DNA from 4 places in the Paenibacillus sp. GP183 genome. Region 1 is predicted to be linked to each of the others. Evidence: riboswitches for the same ligand, from Rfam matches in the RefSeq annotation. Region 1 holds a riboswitch; each other region holds the start of a gene.

Evidence for each region. Region 1 has a riboswitch for cyclic di-AMP ahead of BLV33_RS27610 (NfeD family protein). Riboswitches for the same ligand answer to the same signal wherever they lie in the genome.
Region 2: linked by a shared signal. The riboswitch ahead of BLV33_RS19975 (hypothetical protein) and the one ahead of BLV33_RS27610 (NfeD family protein) in region 1 are both predicted to bind cyclic di-AMP.
Region 3: linked by a shared signal. The riboswitch ahead of BLV33_RS21930 (C40 family peptidase) and the one ahead of BLV33_RS27610 (NfeD family protein) in region 1 are both predicted to bind cyclic di-AMP.
Region 4: linked by a shared signal. The riboswitch ahead of BLV33_RS10470 (APC family permease) and the one ahead of BLV33_RS27610 (NfeD family protein) in region 1 are both predicted to bind cyclic di-AMP.

Annotation. Positions count from the first base shown of each region.
Region 1 covers NZ_FNSW01000002.1:197,047-199,245, reverse strand. The annotation lists gene BLV33_RS27615 (flotillin family protein) at 1-333, opposite strand, end outside; gene BLV33_RS27610 (NfeD family protein) at 358-909, opposite strand; cyclic di-AMP (ydaO/yuaA leader) riboswitch at 1,111-1,277, opposite strand; gene BLV33_RS27605 (hypothetical protein) at 1,666-2,118, shown strand.
Region 2 covers NZ_FNSW01000001.1:4,056,273-4,058,471, forward strand. The annotation lists cyclic di-AMP (ydaO/yuaA leader) riboswitch at 345-540, shown strand; cyclic di-AMP (ydaO/yuaA leader) riboswitch at 668-852, shown strand; gene BLV33_RS19975 (hypothetical protein) at 962-1,357, shown strand; gene kdpF (K(+)-transporting ATPase subunit F) at 1,580-1,657, shown strand; gene kdpA (potassium-transporting ATPase subunit KdpA) at 1,715-2,199, shown strand, end outside.
Region 3 covers NZ_FNSW01000001.1:4,446,453-4,448,651, reverse strand. The annotation lists gene BLV33_RS21930 (C40 family peptidase) at 48-926, opposite strand; cyclic di-AMP (ydaO/yuaA leader) riboswitch at 928-1,081, opposite strand; tRNA gene BLV33_RS21925 (tRNA-Arg) at 1,269-1,345, opposite strand; tRNA gene BLV33_RS21920 (tRNA-Gly) at 1,351-1,422, opposite strand; tRNA gene BLV33_RS21915 (tRNA-Leu) at 1,429-1,508, opposite strand; tRNA gene BLV33_RS21910 (tRNA-Lys) at 1,527-1,602, opposite strand; tRNA gene BLV33_RS21905 (tRNA-Asp) at 1,617-1,693, opposite strand; tRNA gene BLV33_RS21900 (tRNA-Met) at 1,707-1,783, opposite strand; gene BLV33_RS21895 (VOC family protein) at 1,874-2,199, opposite strand, start outside.
Region 4 covers NZ_FNSW01000001.1:2,102,938-2,105,136, reverse strand. The annotation lists gene BLV33_RS10470 (APC family permease) at 1-1,015, opposite strand, end outside; cyclic di-AMP (ydaO/yuaA leader) riboswitch at 1,114-1,259, opposite strand; gene BLV33_RS10465 (MBL fold metallo-hydrolase) at 1,606-2,199, opposite strand, start outside.

The DNA.
Region 1 (2,199 bases):
GTCCAGAAACTGCTCACTTGCAGTGAGGATTGCTGTAGGATCACTTTTGATTTTGATCTGTGCAACTGCTTCAATATTGAGTGCAATACCTTGTTTGGAGAACATCGATTGTTGTGGAACTACATCAAAACTCATAAGCATCATTGATATTGTTTTAGAGTTTTGTAAACCGGGCATTACAAACAGGCCTCCACCCTGTATAACTCGTTTCCCCCCAAGACCATAGACGATTAACGCTTGGTTTGGAGGGACTTTTTTATAGGCATTAATCATACTGGATAAGAGCAATAAAACGACAACTACAATGGCACCGATAATATAAATAACAACCATAGTACATGCACCTCTTTTTTGGAGTTAGAATTCATTGTTCTCAAACTTAGAAACTACTGCAATCCCTTTTTCAATTTTCAAAATAACCACTTTTGTACCTTTAGGGATTATCTGTCCATCTTGTTCCTTCACACCAATAGAGCGTGTCGTTCCATTTAAAATAAATTTCATTTCACCAATGCTTTCTATTTGAACTGGAATACTTATCGTACCTAGTGTTCCGGCAAGTTGGTAATCCATTTCCTTCATCACACTCTCATCGCGCAATAATACTTTAGATAAGAAAATGAACAATAATGCAGCAATAATAAAACCGGTGATAGTGGCGATGAAAATAATTAGTATTCCGCCGATAAAACTATTATTGAGAAGGATATAACCCATTCCTCCGAACCCAGTAAGGAATGCAAGAATGGTTGAAAGATTGAGCGGCGAGTGACCTGCATGAAAATCAGTAGAGTGGTTACCCAAATGGACATTCAAATGATGGCCACCGTGTCCCCCAAAAAAGCTTGTAATCAAGGTGAGAATCAGCCCTACCCAAAAACTTATGATATACAAGGTAAGCATAAACATATATCACCTCTCTTTTCGTTAGACGGTACGTTCTGTTGCGAAATGATTCTGACTTAACATATGGTACTGCAATTCAATCAAACCAATAATCATGACCATCCCAATGTCTTGATTATGAATCCGATTATTTGGCATCTAGCATTAAAAAAACCACAGAAGCACATGGCTCTCCGTGGTGAATGATAGTTGATCATGGCGGTCATCCTCTCTCATTCAACGCTTACGAGGTTAGCTGACGGATTAGGGCAACGAGATTGCCCTACCACCAGGCAAATAAATATCTGCTTGATGGATTCACCCCATACGATAACCAAAAGTTATCGTCAATGGTTCCCCCGTTCCTTATCAGGATTCAGCGATTTAGGAACAGTATTTAATTGATGAATTGAATAATACTCCTACTTGTAAATAATGTAAAATCGGATGTTAAATGAATTGATGACAATATAAAGATAATAGTTAAAGTGAAGGCGCATACAACACTGTTTTTCTTTCACTATCTAGAGTTTTATCAGGAATTCTCTATATTTTATGATTGAACTATAGGGGATCGATAGCTCAATAAAAATACCACAGCAGGCTACCGCAAATTTAATCACGGTAGCCTGCTACGCTAACGGGCAGTATAGTTCCACTGCAACATTAGTTAGCGAGCTTTCGTTACTTAGGGTAAAGAACGTGAGAACACCAAGGGGAATAAGAAAATCAAGTAACACATTAAAATTGGATTAAATAATAATTTGAAGGAGGGTTTCTTTGAGAAAAACGGCTTTGTTTTTAACTTTCTTAATAATAACTACATTTTTATTTGGGTGTAGAGCCACTGAAAACCAGCAATTTACGGAAAATGCAAAAACCGCAAAGACATATATAGAAAATGAAGGTTACAAAGTTTTATCGTATGAAGGTTCTGTTTGGACTTACGTTCTAACAAAAGATTTAGTCAAAACATTGCCTTATTCAATGTACTGGACACTCCCAGGAAACAACCCTGAAAATGTATATGGAAAAACAGTGGAAGTAGAAAAATTTATAGTTAAAAACCACCCTTTGGATAATTACAAAAGTGGTAACACGAAAGCCAAAGGAAAAACGGAAGTTTATGTGCACCTAGCGGGTGGGAATGTTGTCGCTGGCACATCTTTCCCAGTTATGGATGCAAAATTAACGGGTGGTTATTGGAATATTAATGGTAAGACAAGCGATTAAAACAGTTACTTTCATATTGAATCATTCAACTAACGAAGAACTATAGCTGAGGAGCTTGCTACGTGGCAGCTCCTTTTTCGT
Region 2 (2,199 bases), on a different contig from region 1:
TGCTATGAAGTTTATGAAATGAATCATACGCCGAGCTATTTTGAATGTAAAACATAAAGGAGGTGTTTATTCGCGATATTTTCGCTTTTTTATCTTATGTAAGCGAGTTCAATGGCATTTACCATTTATTATTAACATGATTGCTTATTATTTCTCTGTTTTGTGGTGAAAATTATGAAAAGAAGCCTAATCCTTAGATTATTGAAGGAAATGGAAGATAATAAGGACATTTCAGATGTAATATTTCACATTTAGACTTACATCATCGAATAAGCATTTCTGTTGTTCTTTACAGTTTTAGGAGAGAGGCGTATGATACGATTCATGATTGAAAATAAAGCTTCCAAATTTTATCGCTGAGTTTCCTGCAAGCAGGGGAACGGGGGAACCAAAAAGGTACATGTGCGCGGTGTGAGAGCCGTTCACATGGATCTGGGGTGAATCTCGGTATATGAACAACATGGAGTTCATATACCGGGTAGGGCGACTCTCACCGCCCGAATCCGTCAGCTAACCTCGTAAGCGTGGCAGTTCGAACAACAACTTATTGCAACATTAAGTATTTGTTCATGAGAGGATGATGAGGCTTGTGATCGCGTAAACAACGACTGCAGGGTGGGTACTCTGTGGTTTTCTAATGCCCTAAAATGAAAAATTAATGAAAACATATCTTTATTCGCTGAATTCCTGAATTGAAAGGAATCGGGGGAACCAGGCGGCTATTACCCGAAATATACGGGTGCAGCCATGGGGTGAATCCAATGATGACAAGCGTAAGGCTTGCATCTTAGGTAGGGCGACTCTCACGCCCGAATCCGACAGCTAACCTCGCAAGCGTGTCCGAGAGAGGCAATAATCTATCGTTATCTGAATCACGGATTTTTTTTGCCGTGCCTAATGAAGCTACGTGAAGATTCCTCTTCTCTGTAGCTTCTTTTTAATGTAAGGAAGGTGGCTTCACTTGGAACCACAAAGCTATGTTCTTGTTTATGCCCCGAATGGAATGGGTGAAAAGTTTATTCATCTCTTGGAAAATCGGGGAATTCCGTTTGCTGCTTTGGTCAATTGCAGTTCGCTGCGCGAACGTATGGAAAATTTGCGTATAAATCAAATTATACAGGTAGATACTAAAAATCACAGCAAATGGGTGGTCCCGGAAATAGCTGTAGGCTCTATTTATCTGTTTGAAAACAGTGTATCCGCGTGTTGCCGCTACATTCAAATTTGCCGGCAATGGACCACTGAACCGATCTACGTCATTACACAAAGCACTCATCCAAGAATGATATATAAAGGATTAGGCGCGAATCACGTGTTGTATACAAATAACGACCATGTTTCTTTTTTACTAAGCTAATCAAGAAGGTTTTCGTGCAGGAGGAGGTGATACCATGTACAACGATTTTGTCATGGTTTTGATTTTTATCATTTCATTTTTAGCGTTATGGGGTTTTACGGTATTTAGTGAACGGACATAATCTTCTTAGTTATGCTTACGAAGTCAGTTTTACTGAAGCAAAACTCAAGTTTATGCTTACGAAGTCAGTTTTGCAAAAGCAAAACTCTTAGGAGGAAAACCATGATCTGGATTGGGATTATCGCTTTAGCCATTGTTGTATATCTCATCTTTGTACTTATCAAGCCGGAGAAGTTTTAGAAAGATCGATTATTTTACAATTTGCATCTACAAGCAGGAGGAGATTTTTAAATGGGAATGGGAATAGTGCAGGTAGCCATTACGCTTGTCATTATTATGCTGCTTGTCAAGCCTGTTGGCAGCTACTTAGTGAAAGTATTCGGTTCTGAGAAGACAAAGCTGGATCGCGTATTCGGTCCCTTTGAACGATTGATTTATCGAACCATTGGTGTACGTGAAGACGAATCGATGGGCTGGAAGAAATATTTAGGTGCGATGCTGGTTACCAACTTTGTGATGCTCCTTATGATTTATGCCACTTTTAGACTTCAGAAATATTTACCCTTAAACCCGGATAATATTGACAACGTGCCTCCGACTTTAGCTTTTAATACAGCCATTTCATTTATTACCAATACGAACTGGCAGGCTTACAGCGGAGAAAACACATTATCTTATTTATCCCAGATGATCGCTATCACGTTTCCGATGTTTACATCAGCTGCAACTGGTTTTGCGTTAGCTATTGCTTTTATCAGAGGATTAATTGGAAGACAGGATAA
Region 3 (2,199 bases), on a different contig from region 1:
GTGGGAATCCTCGAATGTTATTTAAGTATGAGTCCTAATGATTGAATTTAAACAATTCGTTTGGCACCGACGTATCTTCCACCCCAATATCCGCCCCATAGCGTTTCAACCTTAACTCCATGGTTGGTTGCGGAGATGAAATTACCATTGCCTAGATAGATACCGACGTGACTGATGCTGCCATTTGCGAAGAATACCAAATCGCCTGTTTTTAATTCTTTGACGGCAGTGCCTCTGCTGAACATTTGTGAAGAAGTTCTTGGCAGATCAATTCCTTTGCTTGCAAACACATATTGAACAAAACCTGAACAATCAAAGCCTTTGGGAGTGGTTCCACCCCAAACATAAGGAACGCCGATGTAACCATTTGCAATTTGCGCAATCTGATCTGTAATGCTTGGAATGACAATTGGTGGTGCTGGCGGCGGCGGTGGTGGAGCGATATAAGCGGACTTATGATCTTTGCCGTCTGCTTTTATGATCGCTACCTGGTTGCTTGCATCCCATTTGATTTCCGAACCAAAGGTCTCGGAGATAAAACGAAGAGGTACGAAAGCGCGGCCTTCTACAAATGCCGCACTGCCCTGCAAACTCTTTGGCGCGCCATTCACAATAACTTGGCTGGCGCCGGTCGACAGCATAATCGAGTTCTGATTGCTCGTTAACTTGACGTTAACTTGCGTATCGCCTTCCATGCTCCAATCGACTTTATACCCTAACTTCTCGGATAGAAAACGAAGTGGAACCTGGAGATTGCTGCTGCTGTCGATAAATGGCTGTGCGTCGGGAAACTGAACCAGTTCATCATTAATTTGTACTTTCACGATGCTTGCAGCCGATGCATATGTCGGAGCTGCTGCAGCTACCGCTAAGCTTCCACAAACTAATGCGCATGACAAAACAATGCGTTTAGCAAATGACTTCAATAACCTGCCTCCTATGAGCCTCCGAGGTTAGTTGACGGGTTCGGGAAGAGGATTTCCCTAGTTCGCTTCTCCTTAGCGGATTACGATCATTCACCCCAATAAAGCATCCCCCGTACCCAAGCCTTTGCTGCTTGTGGATTCGGCAATTTTTTCTCTGTGCTAGATTACCATAGTTTGGTTTGATTGATCAACCCCTTTTACGGTGTAAATAAATTACAAATGAAGAGAACATGCGATATAACGAAAAAAAAGGCGAAAGAGTGAGGGCGATAAACCCTTGTTTTCCTTCGTCTTTTGCCTGTTCAATTGATTTTTATATATTTTAAACATCTATGATTGATGTGGCGCGCCCTGAGAGATTCGAACTCCCGGCCTTTTGATTCGTAGTCAAACGCTCTATCCAGCTGAGCTAAGGGCGCACAAAAGCGGAAGACGGGGTTCGAACCCGCGACCCTCGCCTTGGCAAGGCGATGCTCTACCACTGAGCCACTTCCGCAAACGATGCGCGTAGAGGGACTTGAACCCCCACGGTTGCCCGCCAGATCCTAAGTCTGGTGCGTCTGCCAATTCCGCCATACGCGCATGGATTAAATAAACAAATGGTGAGGCATGTAGGATTCGAACCTACGACACCCTGATTAAAAGTCAGGTGCTCTACCGGCTGAGCTAATGCCTCATGATGCAAAATAATGGCGGAGCCGACGGGATTCGAACCCGCGGTCTCCTGCGTGACAGGCAGGCATGTTAGGCCTCTACACCACGGCTCCACACTGGTAAAATTGGTTGCGGGGGCAGGATTTGAACCTGCGGCCTTCGGGTTATGAGCCCGACGAGCTACCGGGCTGCTCCACCCCGCGTCAGTAAGCTGACTCATGGCTCAAGTCGATTTCCGTCATGAGCAACGAAACTTACTTTACCATGTATGAAGAACAAATACAAGTTCCGGCTTAATTGCGCGTCGATTGGAAAAACTCAATGAGTTCCATATCCAGTCCATTAAAAAAGAAATATCGGGCTCCATTCGGCAATGTTGTAATGTTCTGATCAATTCCGCTGAGCTCCAGAGCTTGAATTCTGGAAAATTCCGCTTCAATGTCATCCACGGCAAAAGCAAGATGATGAACCTTCCCTTCCTGCGGCAGCCCTTCTTGGTAACCCTCAATCAATTCAACCTCGGTTTCGCCTTCAACATCCAATCCTAGAAATGCCAAACGGATCACTTCATTCGTATGCAGCAAAGTCCCTTTCAGCTTTAAACCAATGACTTCTTCAT
Region 4 (2,199 bases), on a different contig from region 1:
GAAAGTTTTTATCCATAGCCATAATAGATGCAAGAACGGGAAAGCCGTTAAAGCTCGTATTTGCAGCCAATGTAAGGATGAGCATCGTTCCGATTTGAGTGATGAAATACATGCCGCCTCGACCAAAGGCTTGCTCCGTCACCATAGATAAAACGGATGTGTGGCCATTTTGGTCGGGTTCGACTCCATAAGCTAATGCAAGTATGGTCACCCCGCCAAAAATAATCGCTAACAAGACAGCCAAGATAACGAGTGTGTTTTTTGCATTTTTCTGGCTGGGAGTTTTAAAGTTCGGGACGGTATTTGAAATGGCTTCTATTCCTGTAACTGCTGAACATCCAGAAGAGAAAGCTCTAAGCAGTACAAATAAGGTAAGACCGCTAGGTATGGCGGGTGGAAGATGGAGAGTATGCATATTGCTAGGGGTACCCATTAATAAATCCCAAGTACCTTTTCCAACCAGGGCAAGCATACAGAAAATGAATAGATACGTTGGCAGTGCAAATAAAGTACCTGATTCTGATGTGCCGCGCAGGTTCATTAAAACCATAAACCACACCAATACAATCGCAATAGGAACTATATAATTCACTGTACTTGGAAACGCAGAAGTGATAGCCATCACACCAGCTGAGATGGATACGGCAACAGTTAATGTATAGTCGATGAGGAGAGAAACACCTGCCAATCTACCCCATATCATACCTAAATTTTCTTTAGATACCATATAAGCTCCGCCGCCTTGCGGATAGGCATCAATGACATAGCGATAACTGATAACTAAAATCGCAATAAGTAATATAATGGCTAATGCAATCGGCAGCGAAAAGGAAAAAGCCGCTACACCTACCAAAGCGAGCTCGAGCAGGATTTGTTCGGTACCGTAAGCTACAGAGGAAAGGGCATCTGATGATAATATCGGCAAAGCCTTCCATGTAGGCATTTTTTCTGACTCAATCTCACTTGATTTCAATGGTTTGCCAAGAAAGATCTTTCTTAGTGAATCACTTGTCATGGGTACTCCTCCATAAAGCTCTTGTTATGTATATCTGGATATTTAATCCTTGAAAGCACAAAAAAACACAAGGCTAGACCCTGTGATGTATACATGTCTGGTCCTCCCCACGATCGCTTACGAGGTTAACTGGCGGATTCGGACAGCGAGAATTGCCCTAGAAAGTACAGTAACTATACCCTCATTCACCCCAAGAAAATTGGTTCCCCCGTTTTTCGATAAGAAAATTCAGCGAAAATTACATTATGCAATTTATACCCATTGAATGTTACTCTTTCATGAGGTAACTGTAAAGGCTTACGATTTATTAAAAAATTGATAAATGCTAATAAATTAGATAAAGAATCCGCTTACAAATACGATTATCTTTCTTCAACTATCGTTATCACGTAATCCCAAGCTCTAGCTTACTTTTAGCCAGTTCCAGCGGCATTTGTAATCAAAATGAAATAAGCCGTTTACACTGCGATAATGAACAAAGCTTATAATAAAACTCGACCCCCTTTTAAAATATATAAACTTAAGATCCACAGCTGTTGCTGTGGATCTCTTTTTTTGTCAATGGCTTTATCACTAGGTTAAAGTCGACTCTATACGCCTTCGGTTGCAAGCTCTGCCAGCCGCTCCATGACATTGTCTCTAAATAAACCGCCATGATAACATATAACCGATTCGATGTCGAAGGAGGACAGCTTTACGATAGAAGCTTGAGCGGCCTGCCGATCTAGCGTCGTCTCGGGATCCGGTCCCCATAGCTGGTTATCCCTTACCATGAGAGCATCCCCAGCAATCAAGGTGCGTGACGGTTCATGAAAAAGACTAATATGTCCTGACGTATGGCCTGGCGTATCGATAACAATGATTCCTCCGCACCATGGAAGACGCTCGCCATCGGCGATAACAAGATCGACTGCGGCCCGCGGCGGATGAAGCATTATTGCTTTGAGCCCTTTCCGGAAGGACTCCGGCACGTGGTCAGGAAGCATATCAATACGAGCAATCGCATCGTCCGTAAACCGGAGAAGTCTTCTATCCCCCTGAACGTATGGCTTCTCGATCACATGTGCCGACACTTCGATTCGTGAGGATGAGCCCTCAACTAAGACTTGTAGATTACCGATATGATCAATGTCTTGATGCGTGATTATGATTCTGTTCAGCCGGTCCAAATCTACTCCATTGGA